Regions from separate parts of the Kitasatospora sp. NPDC059577 genome, predicted to be linked through region 3. Evidence: riboswitches for the same ligand, from Rfam matches in the RefSeq annotation. Region 3 holds a riboswitch; each other region holds the start of a gene.

Region 1 (7,585 bases), on a different contig from region 3:
AGGAAGCGGAGGTCCGGCACTGCCGGACTGGTCGCGGCGGTGACGGCGGGCTGCGCGGTGGCCGTCCTGGGCTCCGGCCCGTCCTGGGCGCTGCAGCAGCGGCCGGAGCCGCGGCCCGCAGTCGACGTCGCGGCGCCGGGCACGTCCGGGGCGTCCACCCTGCCGGCCCTGGTCCCGGCGCCGGGCGCGCCCGAGGCGTCCACCCTGCCGGCCGTGGTCGCCGCGCCGTCCCACTCCCACCTGGAGGTGGTCCGGCTCGACCCGGATCCGGCGGTGCCCGGCGGCACGACGACGATCCACGCCTTCGTCGCCGACTACGGCCCGGACACCACCGCGTCCCCGTTCACGGTCACCGTCACCCTTCCGGAAGGGGTGACCGCGGAGGGCCCGTACTTCCCCGAGGACTGCCAGGTCGTGGCGCTCGGCCGGCAGGTCAGCTGCGTGTTCGGTCCCGGCCTGAAGGAGGGGCGCAGCGCGACGGCCCTCGTCCCGGTCCGGCTCTCCCCCGCTGTGCCGCTCGGGCTCCTGGAGGGCGGGTCGGTCGCGGTGCGCAGCGCGGACGACCCGTTCGGGAAGAACCACCGGCAGCCGTACGAGATCAAGGTCGTCGAGACGTCCGGCGACGCCTGAGCCGCGGTGTCCCACCGGGCACCGGGCGCCGGCGAGCGGCTGCCGGCCTCCGGCGCCCGGTGGGACGGTCCTACGGGTTACCCGTCAGCGGTAGACGCGGACGTAGTCCGCCGCCATGGTGATCGGGGCGGTGCCCTGCGGCGCGGGGTGGTACTGCCCCGCGCTCAGGGAGAGGTTGAGGATCAGGTACGCCGACCAGTTGGCGCCGACGCCCTTGCCGTCCGAGAAGACCTTGACGCCGTTGACGTACCAGTCCACCGAGTTGGCGCCGTAGTAGGTACCGATGGTGACCCACTGGTCCTTCGCGATCGCGCTCGCGTCGGTGTAGTACGTGCCGTTGCCGGGGTTGACGTGGTTGGTCAGCTCCAGCAGGTTCGGGTTGTCGGGGTGGTACTCGAAGGAGTCGACCTCCCCGTTGCCGTTCTTCCAGGTCCACAGGGCCGGCCAGGCGCCGGTGCCGGCGGGCAGCTTGACCCGGGTCTCGGCGTAGTCGCCGGTCTTGACCTGGAAGCCCTCGCTGGAGCCCTCGGTGGTCAGGAAGCCGGTGTTCCAGGACTGCTTGCCGTTCTCCAGGGCCGGGCCGCCGGGGGTGGCGGTGAAGGTGGCGACCCCGTTGGCGACGCTGACGTTGTTCTTGTTCAGCCAGTCCAGCTTGTTGTCGTCCGGGTTGTGGTTCCCGTACTTGTAGGCGGTGCTCTTGTCGCCGACCCAGCGCTGGCCCCAGGAGATCGAGCCGTTGAACTCGTCGGACCAGGTCAGCGACTTGCCGGCGACCGGGGACGACGGGGCCGGGGACGACGGGGCCGAGGTGGACGGTGCCGGGGCGGTCGGGGTGGCGGTGGCGCTCGGAGTGGGGGTGGCGCTCGGGGAAGGGGCGGCCGTCGGCTTCGGGGTGGCCGTCGGCGCCGGGGTCGGCGCGGTGGTGCCGGTGGCCGAGACCACCAGCTGCTGCGCGGGCAGGTTGTGCCAGGCACCGGCCACGTCCTGCCAGAAGCCGAACTGGCTGTACGTGCCGGCGGGCAGGGTGCGGGCGCCGCTGGTGAAGTTCACGCCGCTCGGGCAGATCTGCACGTTGGAGGCGTTGCCGGGGAAGTCCAGGTTGGTGCCGCCCGCGTCGCGCACGCCCACCCCCACCGTCTTCGCGGTGAAGCAGGCCGAGGAGTGCAGGCTCAGCGAGGCGGTGGAGGCCTTGCCCGCGACCATGGCGGCGGGGGCGAGGCGGTCCTGGGTGACGGTCGGCGCGGTGGCGGCCTGGGCACCGGCGACGGACGGCAGTCCGAGCAGGCCGGCGCCGCTGATCGCGAGCGCCCCGGTGGCGGCGAAGGCGGCGTTGCGACCGCGGCGGGAGGGACGGGCGTGGCGCGGCGCGCTGCGCCGGGCGGCAGGCTGGGGCATGGGCGACCTCTGCGACGCCTGCGAGGTGAGCTGTCGGGTTCGGGCTGCAGTTGCCCGGCCGCCTGTGGCGCGGCTTCACCCCTAGCCTCGACCTGTGTGCGCGAGCGCACGGGCCGGGCGCCGACCTTGGTTCCCCCGCTCCCGTCCGCTGTGGTGCTCGGTGACCCGCCGGCGGGTGGACGGGACTCGGCGTCCCGGCGGCGGGGTCCGCGACGGCGGACGACCGTTGCAGGCTAGGCAGGCCGTACGTGAACGGACAACTCCCCCGGGCCGGTTGTCGCGCAGGTCACAGCGGTGTCGATCAACGACGCTGCGTGGCGGCCGAGTTGATCAATATTCCTGCCCGGCGGGATGATCCGCAGATGACCTGCGGGGCGCCCGGCCCGACGCCGGGGGCGGGGCGGCTCGGACAGGGCGGCTCGGACGGGCCGGTCGGGCGAGCTGGGCGCCGACTCGGGTGTGGCGCCCGGCGCCCGGGTGAGCTCCGAGCCCCGGCCCCCGGACCCCGGACCCCGGGCCCCGGCCGGCGGCGCGTCGGTGATCCCGACCGCGGCAAAGATCTGACCGAGTGCACCCGGTCGGATAAATTGGAGTTCCGAGATGTTCCGCCGTGCACAAGACCGCCTCCACCACGAAACGAGGAGCCGCCCCACCATGACCGCGTCCCCGCCCGCCTTCGCCGGCCGTACCTACGTCTTCCGGGCCGACACCGGCGCGGCCTTCCGCAACACCTACTCGGCCGACGGCACGCGGCTGCGCTGGGAGGGTCTCGGCGAGTCCGCGGGCCAGTGGGAGGACGTGCGGCTGCACGTCGCCGAGGTCGCACCGGAGATCTACTTCGTCAGCTGGACGGAGCAGAGCGGGATCACCGTCAGCCACGTGATGGACCTCAACAAGCTGACGGTGCGGGCCTTCTGGACCTTCGAGGGCGAGGGCGGCCGGGTCGGGCAGTTGCACACCGGGACGCTGGAGCGGGTGGCCTGAGCCGCGCGACGACCGCGCGACGACAGAACCCCCGGGGCCGTGGCTCCGGGGGTTCGGTGGTTCGGCCGTTCGGTAGTCCGGCCGTCAGGCGGTCGGGTTCGGCACCCTGAGGTGCTGGGACAGCCACTCCAGCGAGGACGGCAGCAGCGCGCTCCAGGTCTCGAAGTTGTGGCCGCCGTTCTCGAGCATGCTGTAGGAGACCTTCATCGGGCTCCGCACCGACTCGACGAAGGCCTCGGTCTCCCGCCGGTAGTCGCCGTCGCCCCGCTTGGTGCCGGCCAGCAGCACGGACACGTTCGGCTGCGGCAGGTTCTTCAGCCGCCACATCAGGTTGGCCTCGTCGCGGCGCTGCTTGCTGCCGCCGAACAGGTCACCGGTGGTCGGGTCGTCGGCGGCGTCGTAGTAGGCGGAGAGTGCGACGGCCGTCGGGAAGACGTCCGGGTGGCGCATGGCCAGCTTGAGCGCGCAGTAGCCGCCGGTCGAGTTGCCCATGAAGGCCCAGGCCTGCGGGTCGGAGGAGACCCGGAAGCTGGCCTGGATCGCCGAGGGCACGTCCTTGGTGAAGTACGTGTCGGACTGCGGTCCGTTCGGGACGTCCTCGCACTCGGTGTCCTGCGGCAGAGCGGGCGAGGGGCGCACCAGGACCATGACGGTCGGCTGCATCCGGCCCTCCTGCAGCAGCTTGAGCGCCGCACCCGGGTAGTTGAACCGGGTGATCAGGTTCTCGGCGATCCCGGGGAAGCCGGTGCTGACGATCACGGCGGGGAACTGCTTCTGCGCGTACTCCGGCTGGAAGTACTGCGGGGGCAGGTAGACGTAGCCCTCGGTGGAGAGCCGGCTGACCGCGCCGTCGATCCGGACCTTGCGGATCTCGCCCGACTGGCCGGGCTCGCGGCCCATCGCGCCGCCGCCCTTGACCGAGGCGTGGCCGATCGTCTCCACCAGGAGCCGCCCGGAGGCGTCCGCCTTGTTGTGGATCACCACCGGGCCGGTGTCCCCGGTGCCCAGCAGGTCGTCCCAACTGCTGTAGAAGGCGAAGTAGCTGTTCGCCACCAGCCCGAGCGCCGCGAGGACGGCGAGCTGGGAGGCGAGCAGCGCACCGATCCGGCCCAACACCGCCTGCCAGGTCTTCCCCGCCAGTCTCGGCCAAAGCCAGACCGTTCCCCCCATCACCACTACGGCGATCAATACGGTCAGCGCCAGCACCTTGTGGCTCGTCAGACCCATGTCCTACTTGCTCCCACGCCTCGAACTCCAGCCCCCTCCGCTGGGGACATCCGAGGAGTCGACCCCGGTTCCCCCCACCGGGGCGCGAAGATCAACCCTAACGCCAGCTGGGAGCCCGCTGATGACAGCTGGGAGGTCACGGGGAGCGGATGCCCGGTTTCGGGCGACAGAGTTCAACCGACAGATTTCAGCTGACAGATTTCGACATCTGTCATCTGTCATCCGCCGGCTGAAGCACGCACACCGAACTCCTCCGCCCCAGGACCCGTCCCCGCCCACCGGCGACCCGAGGGCGGACGAGCCGCCGACCGTCGACCGCCACCCGCCGGGCTCAGGACAGGCGCTCCCAGAGCCGTAGCCCCGCCGTGAGTTCACGCATGCAGCGGGCGCCCAGGTCGCGCGGGGAGCCCGGTCCGGTGGCGGGGGCGCCGGAGGCGGCCCACTGTTCCAGGGCGACCCGGATCGCCGCGGTCGCGGCGGCGGCGGCCAGCCGGATCTCCAGCGGATCCGCGCCCGCGGGGCACCGCTCGGCGAGGACGGCGCGCAGCCGCACCTCCGAGTCGGCGTGGACACGCTGCCAGGTTCCTTCCAGCTGCGGGTCTCGCAGCAGGCTGCGGGTCCACCGCATCATCTCGGCCCCCGCCTCGTCGGCCGGCGTCAGTGATGCGACCGCCGCGCTCTCCAGCGCCTCGCGCAGCGGCAGGTCGGCCGGACTGTCGGCGAGCCGCTCGACCCACTGCCGCCCGCCCGCCGCGAGCAGCGGGGCGACGGCGTCCTCCTTGACGGAGAAGTACCGGTAGAAGGTCCGCAGCGAGATGCCTGCGGCGAGGGCGATCTCCTCGGCGGTGGTGGCCTCCGCGCCCTTCTCGGCGAAGAGCGCGGCGGCGGTGCGGGCGATCTCCAGCCGGGTGGCGTCACGGCGGCGCTGGTTCAGGGTCGGGCGTCCGGTCACGGGGTCAGCCTACGCGGGGTGGTGCCACAGTGGCACGCTGCGCATGAGTGGCACGACAAGACTTATTGGCACAACGTGCCACATAGGCGTACCGTGCCTCCCGAGGTCGAGAGACCACGCACGAACGAACGGAGTACCACCATGGAGCGCTTCAGCGGGCGGAACGTCCTGATCACCGGCGGCGGCTCGGGCATCGGCCGGGCCACCGTGCACCGGATCCTCGCCGAGGGCGGGAAGGTCGTCGCCGTCGACGTCAACGAGGACGGCCTGAAGGAGACCCTCGACCGCGCAACCGCCGACGGCACCGCGGAGCGCCTGACCGTCCGGGTCCTGGACATCTCCGACGAGGCCGCCGTCGTCGCGGGCGTCGCCGGTGCGATCGCCGACCTGGGCGGACTCGACGTCCTGGTCAACGCGGCCGGCATCCTGCGGTCCTCGCACACCCACGGGACCACCCTGGAGTTCTGGAACAAGCTCCTCGCAGTGAACCTGACCGGCACCTTCCTGATGACCCGCGAGGCGCTCCCCGCGCTCCTCGCCGGCGGCAACGGCGTGGTCGTCAACTTCAGCTCCACCTCCGCGAGCTTCGCCCACCCCTACATGGCCGCGTACGCCGCGACCAAGGGCGGCATCCAGTCCTTCACCCACGCCATCGCCTCGGAGTACTCCCGGCAGGGCCTGCGCGCGGTCTGCGTGGCGCCGGGCAGCATCGACAGCGGCATGACCAACGATCCCGGCCTCCCCGCCGACGCCGACCTCGGCCTGCTCGCCAAGCTCTCCCCCGCCCTCGGCCAGGGCTTCGCGGGCCCGGAGACGGTGGCCGGCGTGATCGCCATGCTCGCCTCCGACGACGGCGCCTTCGTCACCGGCACCGAGCTGCGCATCGACGGCGGCACCCACATGTGACCGCCCGTCGCGGCCCGCAACGCCGGGGCCCGTGCCGTCCCCCGTTACGGCACAGGCCCCGGTACGGCAAGGGTCCCGTAGGGCACGGGCCGCGTACGGCAAGGGCCCCGTAGGGCACGGGCCGCGTACGGCACGGTCCCGGCCGCGTCGCTCAGCGGAGGGGCTTGGACAGGACGACCTCCCGTGCGGCTTCCCCCGCGGACACGACCGGGGCGAAGCCGTGGCGGCGGTACAGGGCGAACGCGGGGGTGTTGCCGGGGAGCACGGCGAGACGGAGGGCGGTGCCGCCGGTGACGCGGGCCCAGCGCTCGACCTCCTCGATCAGGCGGTCCGCGACACCCCGGCCGCGCGCCTTCGGGGCGACCCACAGCGAGCGCAACTCCCGTACGCCGTCGGGAGATCCGCGCAGGCCGCCGACGAGGCCGACGGGGTCCTCGTCCAGGAAGGCGGCGACGTGATGGGCACCCGGGAGGTGGAGGCGGTCGCGCCAGCGCTGCTCACCACCCCGGTGCCATTCGGCGAGCCCGTGCGTGAAGGCGTGCGGCGCCTCGGTCAGGGCGGCGAGGCGCAGGTCGCGCCAGAGCGGCCACTCGGCGGACGTCAGGGTTCGGAGCGTGGGCATGACCCCACCGTAGGACGCGCCGCAGGGCCGCCGTCGGCTGTCAGCCCGTTCCGGCCCGGGCGTGGCGCCCCCTCGGGACCGCACCGCTGCGCACGTCCCGACGGGTGGCGAGGGCGTTGCCCACCGCGGCGACGGCCGCCCCCACCAGGATGACGGTCACCGTCATCAGGAAGCCGGCCCCGGCCACCCGGCGGTAGCCGCCGTGCCGCCCGGGATCGAGGAAGGTGTACGGGTACCAGTCGACGGCGTGGCCGCGCAGCAGTGCGTACACCAGGTACAGCAGCGGGAAGGCCAGCCAGCCGAGCACCACGGCCGGGCGCACGCGCCGGGCGGGCGGGTCGACCAGCCAGTCGGCGAGCACCAGGAGCGGCATCACGCGGTGCAGGACGTCGTCCACCCACGGGATCACCAGTTGGTCCGGGTAGCTCGCGAGGTACGTGCCGTAGAACAGCCCGGTGATCACCAGGTAGAGCACGACCGCCCCGCGCACCTCGTCCGGCACCGGGCGGCGGCCGGTCAGGCCCGCCCAGCCGCCGTAGCCCAGGACCGCGACACCGGCGAGGTCGCTGAGGACGGTGAAGTAGCTGAAGTAGTTCACCACCCCGGTGGGGCCGCTCGCCGCGCGGTAACCGGAGAAGCAGAGGGCGACGGCGACGAAGGCCGCGACCGCGAGCCGGGCGGGGGCGAGCCACGGGTGGGCCGGGGGTGCGGGCATCGACGGGTCCGCCTCTCTGGGGGAGCCCCTCATCCGGCAGGAGGGCTACTCGGATTCAAACCCGGGTGGGAGCAGTCGGCCACAGGAGCGGGATCGGTTCGGGCGGTGGCGCTTCAGGCGGTGGCGCTTCGGGTGGACGCGGCCCGCGCGGAGG
Region 2 (7,585 bases), on a different contig from region 3:
CGGTCCTCGCGGCTGAACGCCCGCTCGGCGGCGAAGGTGATCAGGCAGGAGCCGACCTGCTGCCCGGAGGCGACCAGCGGCAGCACCGCCCAGGCGGCCGGGGCGAGCGGGTCCCGCCGGGCGCGGGCGGCGGAGGGCTCGCTGAACAGCGGGGCGGAACGGGCCAGCGAACGCTGCATCACGGACTCCGACAGGTCCGCCAGCCGGGTGAGCTCGGTGCGGCGCGGCCCCCCGTAGACGGTGTGCGACACGGGCAGCAGCCGGCCCTCGTCCACCAGGTCGAGGACGATGCCCGCGGCGCCGAGGGCCGGGCGGACGATGTCGGTCACCGCGGTGGTGACGTCCCGGACGGTCACCGCCCGGGACAGGGCCCGGGTGAGCGCCAGCAGCAGCGCCGTCCGGGCTGCGCCCGGCGAAGCCCCCTCGTCGGCCGGCGGCCGCTCCCGGTGCCCGACGTCCGCGAGCAGCCCGGCGATCCGCACCGGCCGCCCGTGCACGTCCAGCATCACCTCGCCGGACTCCTCCACCTGCGCCACCCCGCCGTCGTGGCGCAGCACCCGGTAGCCGATCCGGTAACGCCCGCCGGCGGCCAGCGCCTCCGCGAGCGCGGCCTGCACGTCCGGCAGGTCCTCCGGATGGACCAGCCGGTCCAGCTCGGGGGCGGCACCGTCCGGGGACACCGGCCGGCCGGTCACCCGGAACGCCGCGGCGTCCCAGAAGCTCTCCCCGGTGACCAGGTCGCGCTCGAACGCGCCGTGCCCGGCGGACCGGACGGCGAGTGACAGCAGCGGGTGGGCCAGCCCGGCGGGGAGCGCGTCCGCCCCCTCCGGCGCCGGGCCGTCGGATAACCGGACGCCGTGCGGCGAACGGGCGTCCCGCGGGAGCCGGGCGTCCGCGTGGTCCAGCAGGTGGGAGAGCCGGTGCGCGCAGGCCTCGGCGATCGTCTCCAGGACGTCCAGGTCACGGCGGGGGACGGTGCCCCGGTGGGCCAGGGCCAGCGCGAGCACGCCGACCGGCCGCTCGTCCACGACCATCGGCAGGGTGATCACGGCGACCATCCCGGTGCCCATGCCGGTGTTCCGGTTCGGGTAGTCGACGCCGGTGTGCTCCGGGCTCAACAGGTACGGGCGGCGCAGCCGCAGGGCCATCGCGGCGGGCAGCTCACCGGCCGGATCGACCACGCTGTAGCGCTCGTGCGCCCAGTCCGGCAGCCCGTGCGAGACGGTCAGCCGGAGCATGCCCGCCGAATCCAGCAGGTAGAGCGCGGAACCCTCGCCGGTGATCCACACCGGGCCCTCGGCCAGGACGGTGCCCAGCAGTTCGGCCGCGTCGGCGCAGCCGAGCAGCAGGCGCACGCAGCGCATCGCACTGCGGGCGGTCGGACTGCTCAGTGGGGTCCGGCGCCGGTCCGGCGTCCGGTTCTCGTCCGGTGTCCGGTTCTCGTCCTCGGAGGGGGGCACTGATTCTTAATACCCCATTTCCCCGGACGGTGAGGGGTGACCCAGCCGCCGCACCGGCACCGGCACCGACACCGGCACCAGCACCGGGGTCCGGTCGTCCGGGACGTCCTGCGCCACCGCGCGCACCGGACGCAGCGGCAGCGCCGACGGCGGCCACCCGTACGGCATCAGGATCGGCCGCCGGCCGCCCGCCGCCCCGACTGCCGCCCCGACTGCCCGGCCTGCTACGCGGGCCAGCTGCGGAGGCCGGTGGTGAGGGTGGTGATGAGGCGCTCCTGGGTGGTGGCGAGGTCCTCGGAGAGCCGGAAGGCACCGGCGGTGGTGAGGGAGGCGAAGCCGTGGGCGAGGGAGCGGACGGTGCGGGCGGCGTGGATCGCCTCGGAGCCGTCGAGGCCGTACTCCCGCAGGACGGCGATGATCACGCCGACGAGCCGGGTGGCGGCCCGGGCCAGGTCGTCGTCGGGCTGCGGGGCCTGGGGGAGGGCGTTGTAGCGGTGCGGGCGCTCGGTGGCGTAGGCGTGGTAGGCGCGCAGGACGGCGGCCACGGCGTCGTCGCCGCTGCGGCCGACCGCGGCGTCCGCGAGGCGGTCGGCGAGTTCCTCGGTGACCCGGACGGCGATCATCCGCCGCAGTTCGGCGAGGCCGCCGCTGACGTGCTTGTACAGGGAGGGGGTGGCGACCCCGGCGCGGGCGGCGACCGCGGCCAGGGTCAGTGCTTCGGTGCCCTGTTCGTCGATGAGGGCGAGGGCGTGGTCGACGACCTGGTCGGGGGTCAGTCCTACGCGGGGCATGGCTTCGGGTTCTCCGTACGGGAGTCGGGCGGGGAATCTGTCGGGCGCCGGCGGGGAACGTCGGGCGCCGGCGGTCAGGCGAGTTCGGCGAGGAAGGGCAGCAGGGCGTCCGCGGTGGCCTGCGGGGCGTCGGCCATCGGGTAGTGCCCGGATCCCTCGATCATCGCCTTCCGCGCGCCGAGTGCCGCGACCTGCCGGTCGGCGACGAGTTCGGGCTTCGGGAAGTCGGGGTCCTTGCTGCCCATGACCACGAGTGCCGGGCACCGCACTGCGGCGGTCCAGCCGGCCGGCGCGGAGTCCCCGCTGACGTAGCCGCGGGTGGCGGTCTTGCGGCCGGGGGTGCGCAGGGCGGCGACCAGCCCGTTCACGTACGCGTCGAAGTCGGCGGGCTTGGCGCCGGGGAAGGCCATCCGGCGCAGGTAGAAGCCCCAGGAGGCGGGCCAGTGGACGATTGCCGCGCCCATCAGGCGCAGGGCGCCGCGCATGAGGGCGCCCGGCTGCGGGTTCTCGACGAAGGCGTCGATCAGGACGATTCCGGCGACCCGCTCCGGCGCGTCCCCGGCGGCCTTGACGACGGTGGCGCCGGTGTAGGAGTTCCCGGCGAGGACGGCGCGTTCGATGCCGAGGTGGTCGAGGAGGGCGAGGACGTCGTCGGCGATGGCGGCCGGGCCGTAGTCGTCCCAGGCGATGGAGGATTCGCCGAAGCCGCGCAGGTCCACGGTGACGACCCGGTGGCCGGCGGCGACGAGCAGGGGGCGGAGGTGCCGGTACGCGGCCCGGCTGTCGAGCATGCCGGGGAGCAGGACGACGGGGGTGCCGTCGCCCTGCCGGGTGTCGTCGAAGGCGATGCGCCCGCCAGGCAGGGCCAGGTACTGGGTGTCGGGGGTGTCGGTGGCGTTCATGGTGGGCCTCCTCGGTCCGCCGTCGCGGGCATCGGCGGTGCTGCCGATAGCCATAAAGCTAAGGCTAATAGCCTTAGCTGTCAAGCGTCCGGGCGCGGGAGGAGGTCGGGCGCTCCCGCCTCAGGCCCCCTCGACCCTGAACGGGTCGTGCTCGCTGAGCAACTTGTCCAGCCGGGCCTGGTCGACCCGGCTGACGATCTCGTTCGACTCGTGCCGGTCCCGGACCACCTTCGCCAGGGTGAACGCGGAGGTGGCGGTGTAGAGGAGGCCGATCCCGAGGAAGGCCCGCGTCCACCCGCCGACCGGCAGGTAGGCGATCCCGACCGCGACGGCGGTGCCCGACAGGGCGAAGGAGAGGATGGCCTGGACGTAGTACGCGGCCGTGGTGCGGTTCTGCATCGGTGCGCTCATGGCGCCAGGATGCGGCCGCCCGGTGTGACCGCACATGAGTAGGGGTACTCAGATGGGGTGCTCGCATGAGGGGTCGTTCGTTGACGTCCGATCATCCGCTCCGCGGTCGTCCCGGACGGATGGCTTGGAATCGGAGCGCCCTAGGATTAACGTTTGATAACGCAGCGCGGTCGTCAACGCCGTACCCAGACGGCACCGTGCGCCGTCGCCTAATCCCGTCGGCCGGCCTCCGGGCAGGTCAGGGAGCCGGGGAACCACGTTCCTTGGGGTGAATCGGCGGGGCCCCGGCCCGGCCGTAGGAGACCTTCCTGCTCCGAACCCGTCAGCTAACCCGGTAGGCGCGAAGGAAGGAAAGGAGCGCGCCTCCGTGGCGTCGACGCACACCCCGGCACACCCGGCCGGCCCCGCAGCCGGTACCCAGCTCCTCGACCACCCCGGCGCGGACGCGCCCGAGGCCTTCGGCCCCGAGGTCGAGACCAACCGGCACCGGATGCCGCGTCAGACCCGCGGCGCCTCCCCGCTGCTCGGCGTCACCGCGGTCGCCGCCACCCTGGGCGCCACCGGCTTCGCCTCGGCCACCCCGGCCGCCGCCCCCGCCGTCGAGGCCCCGGACGAGACCCCGGTCGCCCTCTCCGCCGACCCCGGCCTCGCGCTCGCCGCCCGCATCCAGCAGCAGGCCGACAGCCAGCGCACCGCCGCGGAGGAGGGCGCCCGCGTGCAGGCCGCGCAGGAGGCCGAGGCCAAGGCCGCCGCCAAGGAAGCCGAGGCCAAGGCCGCCGCCAAGGAGGCCGAGGCCAAGCGCGCCGCCGCCCTCACCCTGCCGGTGAAGGACTACCGGCTCTCCGCCCACTACGGCCAGAGCGCCCGCTACTGGGCCAACGTGCACACCGGCCTGGACTTCGCCGCCGACACCGGCACCGCGGTGTACGCGCTCGGCCAGGGCACCATCACCTCGGCCGGCTGGTCCGGCTCCTACGGCTACCGGATCGTCGAGACGCTGCCCGACGGCACCGAGATCTGGTACTGCCACCTCTCCTCGATCATCAAGGGCGCCGGCCAGGTCACCTCGGGCCAGCAGATCGGCAAGGTCGGTGCCACCGGCAACGTCACCGGCCCGCACCTGCACCTGGAGGTCCGCCCCGGCGGCGGCGCCCCGGTCGACCCCGAGCCCTGGCTCCAGCAGCGCGGCCTCACCCCGTAGCGGACCCTCCGCCGGGGCCCCGGAAGCGCGCGGAGCCCCCGGAGCACCCCGGGCAGCCCCCGAAGCAGCGCGGAGCCCCCGGTCGTACGCGACGACCGGGGGCTCCGTCACGACGTCTCACTCCTCCGCGGGCAGCTGCGCCAGGTACGCGTCGATCTCCTCCGGGCCCGGCTCCGGCGCCAGCTCCGGGAACTCCTCCACCAGCAGCCGCGGCAGCCCCGGCACCGTCCACACCCCGAACAGGTCGAGCGCCGCGTCGACCGCCGCTTCCTCGAACTGCCCGAAGTCACCGGTCAGTTCGTCCGGCATCGGTCGGCCGAGCGCGTTCAGCTCGGCCAGGTTGCGGTAGCTGCGCCGCATCAGGCCCTGCTCCAGCAGTCGCCGCGCGCCGTCCGTGGCCATGCCGACCGACAGCACCCGGCCCGGTCCCCAGCCCTGCTCGTCCGGCTCGTCCAGCCAGCCGGCCGGCGCCAGCGCCTCGTACGCGGCCAGCCGTTCCTCCTCGGCGAGCTCCCCGAAACCGGCCAGCCAGTCCCGCACCGCCGCCCCGTCCGCGACGTCGACCCCGTACGCGTGCAGCAGCAGTGTGTACAGCCGGGGCCAGGTCACCAGGTCGGCGCGGCGCAGCAGCCCGGCCGCGACCTCGCCCTGCCACTCGGCCTCCGCGTGCAGCCGCTCCTGGCGCTTGGCGTTGAGCCGCCGGGCCGCCCGCTGGTGGTCGATCAGCAGCCGGACGGCGTCGCCGTACGCGAGCGGGTCCTCCTCGGGCAGGGGTTGGACGTACAGGTGGAGCCGCTCGTACAGCAGGTGCTCCACCGCGTCGGAGGTCAGTTCGGGCCAGCCGTCGTGCATCCTGCTCCCGCCCAGCTCCAGCAGCGCCAGCACCGCGCGCAGCGGCCCCTCGGCCACCGGCGTGCGGCCCTGATCGGCCGCCCAGGCGAGCAGGTCGGCGGCCCTGGTGCGCGGGGCGAGCCGCAGGTCTTCGTCGTTCATAGTCCGAACGGTAGTCGCCGGGGGCCGGTAGGGTCGGCAGCCATGGTCCCCGTACGACTCGTCGGCCCCCGGCTGGCCATCCGCGAGTACCACCACACCGACGGCGACGTGGACGCCCTGCACGCGCTGTTCGGCGACCCGGAGGTCACCCGCCACCTGCCCTTCGAACCCTGCGACCGCGAGTCCTGCGCCGACCAGATCGAGCTCTACCTGGAGCAGGCGATGGCCGAGGAGCGGGACACCTACCGGCTCGCCGTCACCAGGCTCGCCGACGCCGAGGACCCGCAGGACGCGACGCCGATCGGGCACGCCTCGCTCACGCTCGGGACGTACCGCTCCGCCCACCTCGGCTACGTCCTCGGCCGCGCGTCCTGGGGCCACGGCTACGCGGGCGAGATCACCGGCCTGCTCTGCGACTTCGCCTTCCGGACCCTGGACCTGCACCGGCTGGCGGCCCGGGTCGACGTGGACAACACGGCCTCCGCCAGGGTGCTCACCAAGCTCGGGTTCCGGCTGGAGGGGCGGGCGCGGCAGGACCGGTTCAAGGACGGCGCCTGGTCCGACTCGTACCGCTACGCGTTGCTCGTCGACGAGTGGCCGGGTCCGACCGGCTGAACCGGGCGAGCGGCCTCCGCCGAGCCGGCCCGCGGCCGGCCGGCGACCGGCGGGCCCGCGGGCGGGGGGTTAACCCCACCCCCGATCCGCCAGGCCTCCGGATGCCCCCCGACCCACCGGTCCCGCCAGACTGTACGACGTCAGCGAACGCGGACGACGTCAGGACGAGGGCCGGGGGCCGGGACATGAGCAGCAGCCGAAGCACGCTGGAGTACGCGGGGGACCTCCTGGGCGGGTACGGCGACGACCCGCACGCCGCCGACCCGCACGCCGCCGACCCGCACGCCGACCGCGCCCGCCGGACCGAGCGGCCGCCCGTCTTCTGGGCGGCGCCGTTCTCCGCGCACTACTACCGCGAGATCGGCTACGTGCTCAGCGGCCTGCCGGTGGCGATCGCCGGCTTCGCCGTCGCGATCACCCTGTTCTGCCTCGGCCTGGGCACCTTCGTCACCGTCCTCGGCCTGCCGGTGCTGGCCGGCCTGACCGCCGCCGGCCGCGGCTTCGGCCGGCTGGAGCGGGCCCGGGCGCGCGGCATGCTGGCCCTGGACGTCCCCGGCCCGAAGCCGGTGCGCCCGGTCCGTCCGGGCGCCTGGGGCGCGATCACCGCGCGGCTGGCGGACGGCGCGGGCTGGAAGGCCGCGCTGCACCAGGTGGTGATGTTCCCCTGGGCCGTCTTCAGCTTCACCATGACGCTGGCGTTCCTGCTGGCCGGCTGGGCGATGGCGCTCTACCCCGTCTACCACTGGGTGTTCCCGACCTACACCGACTGGCGCGGGTACAAGCTCTTCGACTACACCGACGGCCACCACGTCCAGCACGTCTACTACATCGAGGGGATGTGGCAGATCGCCGGGTTCTCGCTGGTCGGGGTGGTGCTGGTCTTCCTCACCGCGCAGCTGGTCCGCGGCCTGACCAACGTCAACCGGGCCGCCGCCCAGGGCCTGCTGGGCCGCTGAACACCGCCGTCGGCGACGGGCCGACCACCGGGCCCCGGCCCCGTCCGCACTCCGGATGCGGCCGGGGCCGCCGCGTGTTCGGATGACCGGGTGGCCGTCGCAGGCATTCCCCCCGAACCCCCGGACGTCCTGGTCACCTCCCGTCCGCTGGACGAGTACTGCGCCCTGTTCGACCTCACCCGGGCCCAGCTCGCCGCCCTCCCCGGGCCGCTGCTGGACTGCCCCGGCGGCGCGGCCGGCCTGGCCGCCGAGGCGC
Region 3 (7,585 bases):
TGCCGGGTCGGACGGACTCGGGCGGCCGCATGCCGGGCTCGGTGGTGCGCAGGACGGCTGCGGCGAGGGCCATGATCGGCTCCGGCGTACGGTAGTTGACGGTCAGCCGTTCCTCACGCCAGCGGCCGGGCAGGTGCGGGTCGAGCATCCCGGCCCAACTGCGGGCGCCGGCCGGGGAGCCGGTCTGGGCGAGGTCGCCGACGATGGTCAGGGAACACGACGGCACCCGGCGCAGGACGGCGCGCCAGGCCATCGCGGACAGTTCCTGCGCCTCGTCCACGACGACGTGGCCGTACGCCCAGGTGCGGTCGGCGGCGGCGCGTTCGGCGGTGGAGCGGTACGGGCCGTCGTCCCGGAAGCGTTCGGCCAGCGCGGCGGAGTCCAACAGGGCGTCGTCGGTCTGCCCGGTGATGGTCAACACTCCTTGGGCAAAGGCGAGTTCGGACTCCTCGTCGGTCTCCTCCGCGGTGGCGGGGGCGGTGTAGGGGGCGGACGGCCCGTCCTCGCCGAGGAGTTCGGCGGCTTCGTCCAGCAGCGGGACGTCCTCGGCCGTCCACGGCGAGCCGGGTCGGCGGAGCAGGGCGGCGGCGTGCTCGGGGGCCACTTCGGCGAGCAACTCGACGTCGCCCAGCAGCCGTTCGAGCAGCTGCTGCGGGGTGAGCCGGGGCCAGAGCGGGTCGAGGGCGGCGCGGACGTCCGCCCGGGCCCACAGTTCGCGCGGGGCGTGGTGCGCCTCCTCCTCGTCGTACGGGCGGCCGAGGGAGAGCGCCTGGGCGATGGCGAGGGCGTCGAGCAGGGTGCGCAGGTAGAAGGCGCGGGCCCGGTTGTGCGGGATCCGCAGGCCGCGGGCGGCGTCCCGGGCCTGGGCGCAGGCCCGGGCGGAGACGGCCAGCCCCTCGCCGAGGTCGAGGCCGTCGGCGGGGGCCGACTGGTGGGCGGCGAGGGCGCGGCGGAGGACTCCGGCCATCCAGGGGCCGCCCTTGGCGACGGCCGCGGCGGGGGCGTCGCTGCCGGTGGCGGCGATGCCGGGGAGGAGCTCGCCGACGGTGCGCAGCACCGCCTCGGCCTCGCCGAGGGCGGGCAGCACCTCGTCGATGTACCGCAGGAAGCCCGGGTTGGGACCGATCACCAGGACGCCGCGGCGCTCCAGCGCGGCGCGGTGGGTGAACAGCAGGTAGGCGGCGCGGTGCAGGGCGGTGAGGGTCTTGCCGGTGCCGGGCCCGCCCTGGACGACGAGCGCGCCGCGCAGCGGGGAGCGGATCACCCGGTCCTGCTCGGTCTGGATGGTGGCGACGGCGCTGCCCATCCGGCCGGTGCGTTCGCGGCCGAGGGCGGCGAGCAGGGCGGCCTCGCCGACGAGCCCGCGCCGGCCGGAGTCGTCCAGTCCGGCGAGGTCGAGCGCCTCGTCGTCCAGGCCGGTGAGGGTGCGGCCGCGGGTGTGCAGGTGGCGGCGGCGGACGACGGGGCCGGGGTCGGCGGGGGTGGCGGTGTAGAAGGGGCGGGCGGCGGGGGCGCGCCAGTCGAGCAGCAGGGGTTCGTACGCCTCGTCGGTCAGGCCGGTGCGGCCGATGTAGTGGACGGTGCCGTCGCGCTCGTCGAGGCGGCCGAAGCAGAGGCCGCGTTCGACGGCGTCGAGCCGGGCGGCGTGGCGGGCGGCTTCGCGGGCGCGCACCGCGCGTTCCAGCCGGGCCTGGTGGGTGCCGCCGGGCCCGGTGCCGTCGTGGGCGCCGTCGGCGGTGCGGTGAGCCCGTTCGCGGACGGTGTCCAGCCGGGCGTAGAGGGTGGTGAGTCGGGCCTGCTCGGTGTGCAGGGCCTCGGCGAGGGCGTCGCCGGAGTGCCCTGCGGTCGCTGGAAGTCCGTTCATTGATGTGGTATCCTTGCGGCGAGAAGGTTCTGGCAACCCGTCTGATGGGCGCTCAATCGGCCGAGCCTACCCCATCCGCCGACGTTCGGCGTGACCTCGGCTGTTACTCTTGCGAAGCGTGAGCGCGAAGCCCCAGATCCCCAATGTCCTGGCCTCCCGGTACGCCTCGGCGACCCTGGCCCAGCTGTGGTCCCCCGAGCACAAGGTGGTCCTTGAGCGCCACCTGTGGCTCGCCGTCCTGAAGGCCCAGCAGGACCTCGGCGTCGAGGTGCCGGCCACCGCCGTCGCCGACTACGAGCGGGTGATCGACCAGGTCGACCTCGGCTCGATCGCCGCCCGTGAGCGGGTCACCCGCCACGACGTGAAGGCCCGTATCGAGGAGTTCAGCGAGCTCGCCGGCCACGAGCAGATCCACAAGGGGATGACCTCCCGCGATCTGACCGAGAACGTCGAGCAGCTGCAGATCCGCCAGTCGCTGGAGCACGTGCGCGACCGCACCGTGGCCGTCCTGGTCCGCCTGGCCAAGCTGTCCGCCCAGCACTCCGAGCTGGTCATGGCCGGCCGTTCGCACAACGTGGCCGCGCAGGCCACCACCCTGGGCAAGCGCTTCGCGTCGATCACCGACGAGCTGCTGGTCGCCTTCCGCCGCCTGGAGGAGCTGATCGCCCGCTACCCGCTGCGCGGGATCAAGGGCCCGGTCGGCACCGCCCAGGACATGCTGGACCTGCTCGGCGGCGACACCGAGAAGCTGGCCGAGCTGGAGCGCCGGGTCGCCGGGCACCTCGGCTTCGAGAACGTGCTGACCAGCGTCGGCCAGGTCTACCCGCGCTCGCTGGACTTCGAGGTGCTCACCGCCCTCGTCCAGCTCGCCGCCGCGCCGTCCAGCCTGGCCAAGACCATCCGCCTGATGGCCGGCCACGAGCTGGTCACGGAGGGCTTCAAGGAGGGCCAGGTCGGCTCCTCCGCGATGCCGCACAAGATGAACACCCGCTCCTGCGAGCGCGTCAACGGCCTGGCCGTCATCCTGCGCGGCTACGCCTCGATGACCGGCGAGCTGGCCGGCGACCAGTGGAACGAGGGCGACGTCTCCTGCTCGGTGGTGCGCCGGGTCGCGCTGCCGGACGCCTTCTTCGCGTTCGACGGCCTGCTGGAGACCTTCCTGACCGTCCTCGACGAGTTCGGCGCCTTCCCCGCCGTGATCGAGGCCGAGCTGGACCGCTACCTGCCGTTCCTCGCCACCACCAAGGTGCTGATGGGCGCGGTGCGCGCGGGCGTCGGCCGGGAGACCGGGCACGAGGTCATCAAGGAGCACGCCGTCGCCTCCGCGCTGGCGATGCGCGCGGGCGCCCGGGAGAACGAGCTGCTGGACCGCCTGGCCGCCGACGAGCGGATCCCGCTCGACCGGGCCGCGCTGGACGCGCTGCTGGCCGACAAGCTCTCCTTCACCGGTGCGGCCGGCGCCCAGGTCGCCGAGGTGGTCCGCCGGGTGGAGGCCGTCGCGGCCGCCTACCCCGAGGCCGCCAAGTACGCGCCGGGCGACATCCTCTGAGGTGCCGCATCCGTTGACGCGCCGCTGATGTGACGCAGCGTCAGCTCTCGGGCGAGGGCCCTGCCGCCGGACCGGTGGCAGGGCCCTCGTGCGTGCGGACGTGGCCCGGGTCGAGCGGCGGGGTGGTGCCGCAGTTCCACTCGCAGTCCGGCTCGGCCACCGGGTGGTCCTCGGGGTCGAGCACGTTGCCGCGGACGGTGGCGAAGGCGATCAGCCCGCCGCCGACCAGCAGGCCCGCGCAGATCAGCATCGCGGTGTGGAAGGCGGCGTCGACCTCGGCCGGCACCCGGTAGGCGTCGCCGCTCAGCCCGGCCAGCGCCGGTAGTGCGGCCACCGCGAGCAGACCGGCCGCCCGGGCGGCGGCGTTGTTGACCCCGCTCGCGATGCCCGCGTGCCGGACCTCGACGGCGGCCAGCACGGTGGCCGTCAGCGGTGCGACCAGCAGGGTCATCCCGCAGCCCATCACCGTGACGGCGGGCAGCACGTCCGTCCAGTAGGAGGAGTCGGCGCCGATCCGCAGCATCAGCAGCACGCCGGCGGCGCACAGCAGCGGGCCGACGGTGAGCGGGATCCGCGGGCCGATCCGCTTCCCCAGGCGCCCGGCGCGCGCCGACAGCGCCAGCATCAGCACGGTGATCGGCACCAGCGCGAAGCCGGAGACCAGCGGGGAGAACCCGGCGACGATCTGCAACTGCACCACCAGCAGGAAGAAGACGCCGCTGAACGCCGCGTACACGCAGAGGGTGACCAGGTTCACGGCGGTGAACAGCCGGGAGGAGAACAGGCCGAGCGGCAGCATCGGCACGGGCGTGCGGCGTTCGACGACCACGAAGGCGGCGCCGAGCACCACGCCGAGCACGCCGCTGATCCAGACCGCGGCGGACACGCCCTCGCCGGCGGCGGTCAGGGCGTAGGTGATCGCGCCGAGGGCGAGCGCGGCGAGGACCGCGCCGAGCGCGTCGAAGCGGCCGGAGGCGCTCTCGTCCCGGCTCTCCGGCACGGACCGGGTGGAGACCGCGATCACGGCCGCCGCGAGCGGCAGGTTCAGCAGGAAGATCCAGCGCCAGCCGGGGCCGTCCACCAGCCAGCCGCCGAGGAAGGGGCCGACCGCGGCCGACACCCCGCCGAGGCCGGACCAGAGGCCGACCGCCGTCGAGCGGTCGTCGGGGTGGAAGACCGCCTGGAGCATGGCGAGCGAGCCGGGGGTGAGCAGCGCCCCGCCGATGCCCTGGACGGCGCGGGCGGCGATCAGCACCTGGATGTTCGGTGCGACGGCGCAGGCCGCGGAGGCGACGGCGAACCAGACCACGCCGATCAGGAAGACCCGGCGCCTGCCGTACCGGTCGCCGAGCGCGCCGCCGAGCAGGATCAGGCCCGCCAGGGTGAGCAGATAGGAGTTCAGCGTCCATTGCAGGGACGCCAGGGAGGCGCCGAGGTCGGCGCCGATCCGGGGCAGGGCGACGTTCACCACGGTGCCGTCGAGCATCGCCATGCTGGAGCCGAGCACCGTCGCCAGTAGTACCCAGCGACCCTGCGCGGTGCCCAGGCGCAGGGTGCCGGCCTCGGAGGTGGCCACGGCCCGATCCTCCGCCCCGTGGGGCGTACGTGACAAGGCTCACCGGTGGTGTGTCGGCGGCGGGGGCGCTGTGTGAGCGGTCGGCTGCGCGCTGTGGCCGACTTCGGCGCAGGGTCGCGGATCAGTGGCTCGGGGTGAATGGATGGTGTACGCACCGTGCTGGGGATCATTCGGAGGGTCACCGCACCCAGGAGGGATCGTTGCGGCTTCAAGAGATCGACATTGCTTCACCCGAACGGATGGGTTTTAGTTCAGCGACCGCCCGGCCAGTCCGGACGGATCCGCCGGGTGGAACGCCGAGTCCTGCCGCTGCCCGGTGGTTCGATCTGAACTCTGTACGGCAGGAGCGGGGGACCCACAGGTAAGTCGCCGGACCGGAGTTCGCGCTTTTCGGAGCGCGGGCGTCCAGGGCCGGCTCGGGGTGAAGCCGCACATGCGGCCGGGCAACTCCAGCCCGAACCCGACAGCTCACCTCGCAGGCGTCGGAGAGGAAACTTCCATGCCTGCTCAGGCTCGTCGTATCGTCCTGCCCCGCGCCGCCCGCATCGGCATCGCCACTGCCGTCACCGGTGTCTCCTTCGCCCTCCCGCTCGTCACCGCGATGAGCGCCCAGGCCCACACCGCCCCCGCTGCCCCGGCCGCGCCCGCCGCCGTGGCGCCTGTCGCCGCCGCCAAGCCGGCCGAGAAGGCCGCTCCGGCTGCTCCGGCCGCCGCGGCCGCCACGTCCGAGAGCTACCGCGTCGTCAGTGGTGACACCCTGTCCAAGATTGCCGACGTCAAGAACGTCGAGGGTGGCTGGCACGCGCTGTACGAGCAGAACCGCTCGGTCGTCGGCGCCAACCCGAACCTGATCTTCCCGGGTCAGCAGCTCACCCTCGCCGGCCACGCCGCCGCGCCGTCCGCGGACGCCGCCCCGGCCAAGCCGGCCGCCCCGGTGGCCCCGGTTGCCCCCGTGAAGCCGCAGACCCAGGTCAAGGTCACGACCGAGGCCGCCAAGCCCGCCGCCCCGGTGCAGACCCAGGTTCAGACCGCCGCTCCGGCCAAGGCCGTGACCGCCGCTCCGGTCGCCGCCACCTCCGGCTTCGTCGCGCCGCTGGCCAACCCGGTGCTGGGCGAGGCCTACGGTGTGGCCGGCTCGATGTGGGCCTCCGGCCACCACACCGGCCAGGACTTCGTCGCCTCCACCGGTACCCCGCTGCGCGCCGTCGCCAACGGCGTCGTGGTCAAGGCCGGCAACGGCGGCGCCTACGGCAACGAGGTCGAGATCAAGCTCGCCGACGGCCACTACGCCCAGTACGCGCACCTCTCGGTGATCGGCGTGAAGATCGGTCAGACCGTCACCGTCGGCCAGCAGATCGGCCTCTCCGGCGCCACCGGCAACGTGACCGGCCCGCACCTGCACTTCGAGATCCGCACCGGCTCGGAGTACGGCTCGGACATCAACCCGGTCACCTACCTGCGCGCGCACGGCGTCGCGCTCTGACCCTCCGGGGATCAGGTCCAGGGTTTCAGGAACCACCACTGCCGCGGAGCGAATCGGTCCTCCGGGATGGTCATGTCGGGTGACCGCTCGACCGGATGATCGCCGTGCAGTGGACATGGGCGCGGGACACGCCCAGGCCGGCCCGGCTCGCGGGATTCACCTCCCTCGCGAGCCGGGCCGGCCGCTGCCGTTTCCGGGCGGGACGTTTCCGGGGCGCGACGTTCCGGGTGCGTGACCTTCCGGGAGGCGGGGCGGCAGGGGCGCGGGGCGGTTCGATGCGGGGCGGGCCGGTGTCGGGGCTGGCGGCGTCGGCGGTTCGTGCGCGGGCGGTGGGTCAGCCGGGGATCGCGGGTGGGCGACGGGTCTGCCGAACGCGCCGGAACGGGTAGGGAGTTCGGGGGTCCGGCGGCCGGGCTCGGGCGGTTCCGCGTCGTCGGGCGAGGGTCGTCGGGCGAGGGTCGTCGGACGAGGGCGGTTCCGCGTCGTCGGGCGAGGGTCGTCGGGTGAGGGGGAGCGGGCCGGCTTCGTCGGGCGAGCGGTGACGGGGTGTCGGTCAGCCGCGGTGGGCCGGCAGGCCGTACTGGGCGGCGGCCAGCAGGTCGTGCATCCGGTGGCCGAAGTCCTCGGTGTCGCAGGCCGGTTCGGGGAAGACCAGGCGGACGTCGCGGTGGCCGTCGGGGTGGTCCAGGCGCAGCACCAGGCCGTGGCGGTCCAGGGCGAGCGGGCGGACGTCCGGGTTCCGGGCGAGCAGCACGGGGTCGAGGAGGCGGGTGAGGACCTCGATCGCGTCGGCGTGGTCGTCCGCGAAGTGGGTGAGCATCGCGGCCTCGTGGCGGGCCATCGGGTCGGGGCCGGCGAGGGAGAGGTCGGCGGCGGTGACCGCTCCGGTGCCGTACGGGGTGGCGAGGACGGCGTGGGCGACGTCCACGCGCAGGTGGACGCTGAGGCCGTCGTCGGCGAGGTGCGCCAGTCGCAGCCGGCCGGCCAGGGTGAGCCGGCCGCGGACGCGGTCCCGGACGGCGACGGGGGAGACGTCGGTGACGTCGAGGACGACGGGGAGGCCGTCGGTGGCGTGGGCGGCGGCCACGGTGAGCGGGGCGTCCAGCGGGGCGC
Region 4 (7,585 bases), on a different contig from region 3:
GCTGGGAGATGAACTGCCGCGTCGGGTAGGCGAGGATCGCCACCAGCGAGCAGAGCACCAGGACGAGGACGGTCGCCCGGCTCGTGAACCGAGGCCGGGCCGCCAAGCCCGGGATCCTCCATCCTGCCATCTCCCGTATCCCCTCCTGGTCGCGACGGTGCCCCGCCGTCCACCCTACGGGGTGAACGGCGGGGCACCGGTCAGGCGTGCGCTGGCGCGGGTGCTCAGCCCTCGTGCTTGAAGCGCGGGAAGGCGCCGCGGCCGGCGTACTCGGCGGCGTCGTCGAGGATCTCCTCGATGCGCAGCAGCTGGTTGTACTTGGCGACGCGCTCGGAGCGGGCCGGGGCACCGGTCTTGATCTGGCCGCAGTTGGTGGCGACGGCCAGGTCGGCGATGGTGACGTCCTCGGTCTCGCCGGAGCGGTGCGACATCATGCAGCGGTAGCCGTTGCGCTGGGCCAGCTCGACGGCGTCCAGGGTCTCGGTCAGCGAACCGATCTGGTTCACCTTCACCAGCAGCGCGTTGGCGGTGCCGGTCTCGATGCCCTTGGCCAGGCGGGCCGGGTTGGTGACGAACAGGTCGTCGCCGACCAGCTGGACCTTGTCGCCCAGCTTGACGGTCATGGCCTTCCAGCCGTCCCAGTCCGACTCGTCCAGCGGGTCCTCGATGGAGACCAGCGGGTAGGCGGCGACCAGCTCGGCGTAGTACTCGATGAGCTCGGCGGCCGACAGGGCCTTGCCCTCGAACTGGTAGGCGCCGTCCTTGTAGAACTCGGAGGCGGCGACGTCCAGGGCCAGCGCGATGTCGCGGCCGGGCACGTAGCCGGCCTTCTGGATGGCCTCGGTGATCAGGTCCAGGGCCTCGCGGTTGCTGTCCAGGTTCGGCGCGAAACCGCCCTCGTCGCCGAGGCCGGTGGACAGGCCGCGCTCCTTCAGCACGCCCTTGAGGGTGTGGTAGACCTCGACGCCCCAGCGGACGGCCTCGGAGAAGGACTCCGCGCCGATCGGGGCGATCATGAACTCCTGGATGTCGACGTTGGAGTCCGCGTGCGAGCCGCCGTTGAGGATGTTCATCATCGGAACCGGCAGGACGTGCGCGTTCGGGCCGCCCAGGTAGCGGAACAGCGGCAGGTCGCTGGCCTCGGAGGCGGCGTGCGCCACGGCCAGCGAGACGCCCAGGATGGCGTTCGCGCCGAGCGAGGACTTGTCCGGGGTGGCGTCCAGGTCCAGCATGGCCTGGTCGATCAGGCGCTGCTCGGTGGCGTCGTAGCCGACCAGCTCCGGGCCGATCTGCTCGATGACGGCCAGGACGGCCTTCTCCACGCCCTTGCCGAAGTAGCGGTTCTTGTCACCGTCGCGCAGCTCCAGCGCCTCGAAGGCGCCGGTGGAGGCACCCGAGGGGACAGCGGCACGACCCGTGCTGCCGTCGTCGAGGCCGACCTCGACCTCGACCGTGGGGTTGCCGCGGGAGTCGAGGATCTCACGGGCTACGACGACATCGATGGACGGCACGAGGCATCTCCTTGCGGAAGCAGGGTCCGGCTGACGGTGGCGCTGTCAGCGGGACGATTGCGGAGTCGTTACGGACCAGAGCCTAACCGCCCGGGCTCCCGGGACCACGTCGGCCTCGGTCCCGTCTCAGCGTGTGGCCCCACTACCCACCGGTAGTTCACCTGCTTGTCCCAGCTTGTCCCACCGGACCGGGCGAATGCGGACGAAGGGGGCCGGCGGCGCCGACCCCCTCTTCGTACCCCGATACCGGGCCGGTGCCGGTGCGGACGGGCTCAGCCGAGGTGCAGGACCTGGCCGGGCATGATCAGGTCCGGGTCGCCGCCGACCGTGCCGCGGTTGCCGTCGTAGAGCGCGTGCCAGCCACCGGACACGCCCTGGGCGGTGGCGATCGACGACAGGGTGTCACCGGAGCGGACGGTGTAGTCGTGGCCGGTCTGCGCGGCCGGGGCCGGCTGGGCGGCGCGCGGGGCCGCGTGCTTGGGGGCGTACTGCTGCGCCGACTGGTCGACGGGCTTCTCGGCCCGGTCGGGCGCGGCGTGCTTCGGGGCCTGCTTCTGCGCGGGCTTCTCGACCGGCTTCTGCGCGGGCGTCTGCACCGGCTTCTCGACCGGCTTCTGGGCCTGGCGCTTGGGCGTCTGCTGCTGCGGGGCGGACTGCGGCTTGGCGTCCGAGGAGGTGTCGACGGACGCCGGGGCGCCGCCCTTGCTCAGACCGGCCTTGACGGAGCAGACCGGCCAGGCGCCCGGGCCCTGCGCGGCGAGCACCTTCTCGGCGACCGAGATCTGCTGCCCCTTGCTGGCCTGGTTGGCCTGCGGCGCGTAGGCGGTGCCGCCGTACGCCTTCCACGTGCTGGAGGTGAACTGCAGGCCGCCGTAGAAGCCGTTGCCGGTGTTGATGCTCCAGTTGCCGCCGCTCTCGCACTGGGCGACGGAGTCCCAGGTGGAGGCGGGGGCGGCGGAGGCGCCGGTGGCGGTGAGGAGCGGCATCGCGAGTCCGACGCCGGCCACACCGGCGACGGCGATGGCCTTCTCGGTCTGAGTGCGACGACGGTGGCGGCCGGATCCAACGAACAGCATGAGGAGGTCCCTCTCCGCACGCCTGCGAGGTGAGCTGTCGGGTTCGGACCGGGAGGTGGCCCGGCCGCCGTGCGCGGACGATTCCGCGCGGGCGGCTTCACCCCAAGCCGTGGGGACGGCAACAAACCTGGTTCCCCCGCCCCTGCCCAGGGTCTGGTCGGTTTCCCGTGGCGCGGCGGGCAGGATTCGGCGTTCCGCGCACGAGGTCCGCAGCTGCGAACTCCAGGGAGACTAGACAGATCCTCAGACCGATCACAAGCTCATATCACCGATATCACACAGAAATTACGGCACGTGTCCGATCGCCTACCAACGGCGCCGCCATGTCTGGTTTGATGGCCGTTCACACCCCGCCGGAAGGACGTCGGGCGACGCCCCGTCAGTGCATCGCCCGCCGTTTCGTCACCTTGTGTCAGTTTGTCGGAGGCGCGTAAGGGGAGTGCGGAGGCGTGTGCGGGGAGCGGCTCTCCGGACTGAATTCGACCGGGAGTTCCCGCAGACCACGCATGATCAGGCCACCGCGCCACCGCAGATTCTCCGGACTTTCCGCGAGTTGCAGATCCGGCAGCCGGGAAAGCAGCGTCGCCAGCGCGGCACGCCCCTCCAGACGGGCCAGCGGAGCGCCGATGCAGTAGTGGATGCCGTGCCCGAACCCCAGGTGGGGATTGTCCTTCCGGGCCAGGTCCAGGGTGTTCTCGTCCGAGAACCGGGCCGGATCGCGGTCCGCGGCGGCCAGCACCACCAGCACCGGATCACCCACCGGGATGTCCACCCCGCCGATGGTCAGCGGCCGCGTCGCGAACCGCCAGGTCGCCAGCTCCACCGGCCCGTCGTAGCGCAGGAGTTCCTCGATCCCCGTCTCCAGCAGCGCGCTCTCCCCGCGCGCCACCGACTCCTGCAGCGACCGGCGCTGCTCCGGGTTGCGCAGCAGCGCGTACGTCCCGTTGCCGATGAGGTTCACGGTCGTCTCGAAGCCCGCGAAGAGGAGGATGAAGGCCATCGCCGCGGCCTCGTTCTCGGTCAGGTGCTCACCGTGGTCGCTCGCCCGGATCAGACCCGAGATCAGGTCGTCACCGAGGTCCGCCCGCTTGCGGTGGATCAGCTCCAGCAGGTACGCCCGCATCCGCTTCACCGCCCGGCCCACGCCGCCGCGTTGACCACCCCCGTGCCGGATCATCATCCCCGCCCAGTCGCGGAAGTCGTCCTGGTCCTCGGCCGGCACGCCCAGCATGTCGCAGATCGCGTAGATGGGGAGCGGGAAGGCGAACTCGTGGATCAGGTCCGCCGAACCGCGCTGCGCGAAGCCGTCGATCAGCCGGTCGGTGAGCTGCTGCACCCGCGGCTCGAACTCGGCCACCCGGCGCGGGGTGAACGCCTTCGACACCAGTCGGCGCAGCCGGGTGTGGTCCGGCGGGTCGATGTTCAGCAGGTGCGTCATCAGGTCCGCCTGCCGCTCCCCCGGGATGCCCACCCGGCCGGTGCGGTGCGCCTGCTCGCTGTGGTGCGCCGGGTTCTTCGACAACCGGCCGTCCGCGAGCGCCTGCCGGGCGTCCGCGTACCTCGTCACCAGCCAGGCCTCGACACCGCTCGGCAGCGTCGTGCGGTGCACCGGGGCGTGCTCGCGCAGCCACGCGTAGGCGGGGTACGGGTCGGCGGCGAACTCCCAGGTGAACAGCTGCGGAGCGGCGGCGTCGGGCCGCGCTCCCGCGGGCCGGGCGGGGTCGTCGGACGGCACTGCGGCGGACCGGGCGGAGTCGGGCTGAGCTGGCATGGGACGACCGTATCCGGTGGGTGCGCGCCACCTTCCGCCGACGGCGCGCGACTCCCCCGACAACGGCGTGCGACGGGCGCGCCAACGCTCCGTGGACGACCCGTGGACGGTCCGTGGACAGCTCTTGGAAAGCTCTTGGCCGGACGGCGGGCGTGAGCCTGGTCACCTGAGGGGTAATCCCTGTTGCGGAGGGTCAGGAACTGCCTACGATCCTCCGCAGTACGCGTGGGCGCCGGTGCGGTGTCGCCCACAGGGAGGAGCAGGCCATGCGGGTCAGCGGGTCAGTCGTCGTCATCGCGGTACTCGACGGCGGGTCGGGCGCCGACCTCGCCCGCCGGTTCGCCGCGGCCGGCGCCGCCGGAATGCTGATCGCCGACCAGCACGTCGGCATCGCCGAGGACCTCGCCGCCGAACTCGACCGGACGGGCTGCCCCGTCGTCGGCGTGTCCGGCGACATCCGCCGCCCCAGCGACGTCGCCGCCCTCGTCGACACCGCCGAGAAGCACCTCGGACCGATCGACCTCTTCGCCGTCGCGGGCCCGGACGGCGAGCGCATCGTCTCCCTCGCCGACCTGCCCGACCACCTCGACCTGGAACGGCTCGCCGAACTCGTCGTCCTCGTCGGCGAGGCCATCGGGGAACTCGTCCCGCCGCAGCGGCACCCGGTCGAGACCGCCGCCCGGGCGGCCTGAGCACCCGGGGCCCAGCCCGGGCCCCCGGCCTCCGCCCGGCCCCGCCCGCCCGGCCTCCGGCCGGGCCGGGGCCCTACTCCGGCTTGAGGCCCTCGGCCGCGCGCACCGCGTCCCGGTACCCGCGCGCGGCCGAGCGCAGCGCCGCGTCCACGTCCACCCCTGCGTCGTGCGCCCGCTGCGCCACCGCCAGCAGCAGCCCGCCCGCCGACTCCGCCGTCAGCGCGTCCGGCAGCTCGTACGGCTCGTCCGGAACCCCCGTGAAGCCCGCCCGGCGCACCCGGGACACCAGCTTCGCCGCGTACGCCAGCGACGGCAGCCCGGCCGGCACACCGTCCAGCACCGACTCGCGGTCCGCCTTCTCCGCCGCCTTCAGCTGCTCCCAGTTCGCCTCCACCTCGGCGGCGCCACCGGCCTCGACGTCCCCGAACACGTGCGGATGCCGGTACATCAGCTTCTCGACGATGTCGCCGGCCACGTCGTCGACGGTGAACGGCTCCGTCGGGTGCTCCTCCGCGATCCGGGAGTGGAAGAACACCTGGAGCAGCACGTCGCCCAACTCCTCGCGCAACGTGTCCCGGTCCCCCTCCTCGATCGCCTCGACCAGCTCGTACGCCTCCTCGACCAGGTACTTCACCAGGCTCTCGTGCGTCTGCTCGGCGTCCCACGGGCAACCGCCCGGCGAGCGCAACCGGTCCATCACCGTCACCAGGTCCAGCAGCCGCGACCCCGGCAGGTCGTACGAACCCGGCAGCACCTCGATCTCCGGCACCTCACCCGCCCGCTCCACCGCCAGCCGCGCCAGCGCGTCGGTCAGCCCCGGATCCCCGTCCGGGCCGCCCAGCCACACCGTCGCCCCGGCCCCGGCCGGCTGCCCGGTCAGCAACCGCGCCAGCGCGGGCACCGACCCGGCCGGCGCCACCTCCACCGTCACCCCGGCCTGCCGCACCGCGGCCACCTGCGGATGCCCCTCGTCCCCCACCAGCACCCGCCCCGCCGACCGCAGCGCCTCCCACGCCGGCCACGCCAGCAAACCGGGAGCCACCCGGTGGGTGGTGGTCAGCAGAATCAACTTGGCGCCCGGAGCATTCGTCGTCACACTCCGAACCTACCCGCCCGCCACCACCCACCACGGCCGTCACCCCACCCGCCCCAACAGCCCCGGACAGGCCGCCCCGACGGCCTCGCCCGGCACAGGGACCCGCCGACCCGGCCGACGTCCCACTCCCGAGCCCCACCGCCCGGGCCCAGGGGCACGCGCCGGAAGCGCCCGGTGCACCTGCCCGGCATCCCCACAGCGGGCCGGGCCGAAGGCCCCGGCAGACCGGCATCCCCACACGCGCGGGACGTCGACCCCGCCGACTTCCCGCGCCCGACTCCTGGCTCCCGGCTCCCGGCTCCCGGCTCCCGGCGCGCTCCACGGGGGCCGGCAGGCCCGCACAGCGCTCGGGGGTACGACGAAGTACCGCTCCGACCTTCCCCCGCACGCCCGGGGGGCGGCCCCACCGACGTCCCGCTCCCGAGCGCCACCGCCCGGGGCCAGGGGCCCCTGCGGAGGAGAAGGCCCAGGGAGATCGCCCGCTCACCGGCGGCAGGGCCCTGCGCGACGGGCGCGGAAGCCGCACCGGACGTCGGATTCCCGCCCGTTCAGCACACCCGCATGGTCCTTTGCCGGGCGGCGGGCCGAGGCCCCGAACGGCGTGGCGCCGGGCTGGCACGCCACACGCCGCACGCGCCTCCCCCTCGGCCGTCCCACCAGTGGAAACGGCCGGCTCGTCGACGGCGGAGCAGTCGGGCCGGGCACGGGGCCGCAGTCGAACGCGCCCGGCCGGCGCGGTACGCCCGCCTCGGCAGGGGAAGTCGGACCCGCCGACTTCCTGCTTCGGGCTTCGGGCTTCGGGCTTCGGGCTTCGGGTCAGCGGGGGGACGGGGGCCAGGGGGTGGGGTGGTGGGGGTGGAGGGTGGAGAGGGATTCGCGCAGGCGGCGGACGGCGGGGTGGTGGGGGCCGTCGCGGCGTTCGCGTTCGAGCAGCAGGGGGAGCAGCCACTGCCAGGCGTTCTGGGGGTCGCCGGTGGCGGCGAGGTGGAGGCCGATGCGCTCGCGGAGGTCGTAGCTGCGCTCGGGGTCGGTGTCGAGGCCGGATTCGAGGCGGGCCGTGTGGGCGACGAGGAGGGCCTGGTACTCGGCGAGGGCGTCGGCGCCGTGGCCGAGCCGGTCGAGGCAGATGGCGGCGCGGTAGCGGTGGTCGAGGCCTTGGGGGCCGTGCGGGCCGCCGTCGGCGGTGGCGGCGAGGCGGCGGTACTCGACGAGGGCCTGCTGGGGGTGGCCCTCGTGGAGGAGGGTGCGGGCATGGATGGTGCGGATGGTGCGCACCAGGGGTGCGGCGTCGCCGAGTTCGGCTTCGGCGCGGGGCAGCAGGTGGGCGGCGAGGCCGAGCACCTCGGTGTGGTGGCCGGCGTCCACGAGGTCGGAGAGGCGGGCGCACTGGGCACCCAGGTCGGGGAGCGACGGCGGTGGCGTGGCGGGTGCGGGCGGGA

The links. Region 3 has a riboswitch for cyclic di-AMP ahead of ACFV0O_RS33580 (peptidoglycan DD-metalloendopeptidase family protein). Riboswitches for the same ligand answer to the same signal wherever they lie in the genome.
Region 1: another riboswitch for cyclic di-AMP. It lies ahead of ACFV0O_RS12775 (hypothetical protein); the one in region 3 lies ahead of ACFV0O_RS33580 (peptidoglycan DD-metalloendopeptidase family protein).
Region 2: another riboswitch for cyclic di-AMP. It lies ahead of ACFV0O_RS16530 (M23 family metallopeptidase); the one in region 3 lies ahead of ACFV0O_RS33580 (peptidoglycan DD-metalloendopeptidase family protein).
Region 4: another riboswitch for cyclic di-AMP. It lies ahead of ACFV0O_RS38910 (transglycosylase family protein); the one in region 3 lies ahead of ACFV0O_RS33580 (peptidoglycan DD-metalloendopeptidase family protein).

The regions. Positions count from the first base shown of each region.
Region 1 is NZ_JBHWBZ010000011.1:126,323-133,907, reverse strand. It holds gene ACFV0O_RS12780 (hypothetical protein) at 1-630, shown strand, start outside; gene ACFV0O_RS12775 (hypothetical protein) at 715-2,025, opposite strand; cyclic di-AMP (ydaO/yuaA leader) riboswitch at 2,028-2,191, opposite strand; gene ACFV0O_RS12770 (MoaF N-terminal domain-containing protein) at 2,680-3,009, shown strand; gene ACFV0O_RS12765 (alpha/beta hydrolase) at 3,094-4,236, opposite strand; gene ACFV0O_RS12760 (TetR family transcriptional regulator) at 4,568-5,188, opposite strand; gene ACFV0O_RS12755 (SDR family NAD(P)-dependent oxidoreductase) at 5,330-6,094, shown strand; gene ACFV0O_RS12750 (GNAT family N-acetyltransferase) at 6,246-6,716, opposite strand; gene ACFV0O_RS12745 (Pr6Pr family membrane protein) at 6,757-7,431, opposite strand.
Region 2 is NZ_JBHWBZ010000017.1:115,169-122,753, forward strand. It holds gene ACFV0O_RS16510 (SpoIIE family protein phosphatase) at 1-1,460, opposite strand, end outside; gene ACFV0O_RS16515 (TetR/AcrR family transcriptional regulator) at 1,685-2,251, opposite strand; gene ACFV0O_RS16520 (alpha/beta fold hydrolase) at 2,326-3,207, opposite strand; gene ACFV0O_RS16525 (YiaA/YiaB family inner membrane protein) at 3,274-3,564, opposite strand; cyclic di-AMP (ydaO/yuaA leader) riboswitch at 3,761-3,919, shown strand; gene ACFV0O_RS16530 (M23 family metallopeptidase) at 3,932-4,765, shown strand; gene ACFV0O_RS16535 (hypothetical protein) at 4,883-5,758, opposite strand; gene ACFV0O_RS16540 (GNAT family N-acetyltransferase) at 5,801-6,373, shown strand; gene ACFV0O_RS16545 (sensor domain-containing protein) at 6,559-7,329, shown strand; gene ACFV0O_RS16550 (hypothetical protein) at 7,420-7,585, shown strand, end outside.
Region 3 is NZ_JBHWBZ010000061.1:21,353-28,937, forward strand. It holds gene ACFV0O_RS33565 (HelD family protein) at 1-1,864, opposite strand, end outside; gene purB (adenylosuccinate lyase) at 1,983-3,413, shown strand; gene ACFV0O_RS33575 (MFS transporter) at 3,454-4,989, opposite strand; cyclic di-AMP (ydaO/yuaA leader) riboswitch at 5,304-5,486, shown strand; gene ACFV0O_RS33580 (peptidoglycan DD-metalloendopeptidase family protein) at 5,489-6,472, shown strand; gene ACFV0O_RS33585 (DUF2470 domain-containing protein) at 7,026-7,585, opposite strand, start outside.
Region 4 is NZ_JBHWBZ010000089.1:6,637-14,221, forward strand. It holds gene ACFV0O_RS38900 (septum formation initiator family protein) at 1-106, opposite strand, end outside; gene eno (phosphopyruvate hydratase) at 225-1,511, opposite strand; gene ACFV0O_RS38910 (transglycosylase family protein) at 1,784-2,587, opposite strand; cyclic di-AMP (ydaO/yuaA leader) riboswitch at 2,593-2,756, opposite strand; gene ACFV0O_RS38915 (cytochrome P450) at 3,000-4,358, opposite strand; gene ACFV0O_RS38920 (SDR family NAD(P)-dependent oxidoreductase) at 4,625-5,050, shown strand; gene ACFV0O_RS38925 (MazG family protein) at 5,124-6,146, opposite strand; gene ACFV0O_RS38930 (protein kinase) at 6,963-7,585, opposite strand, start outside.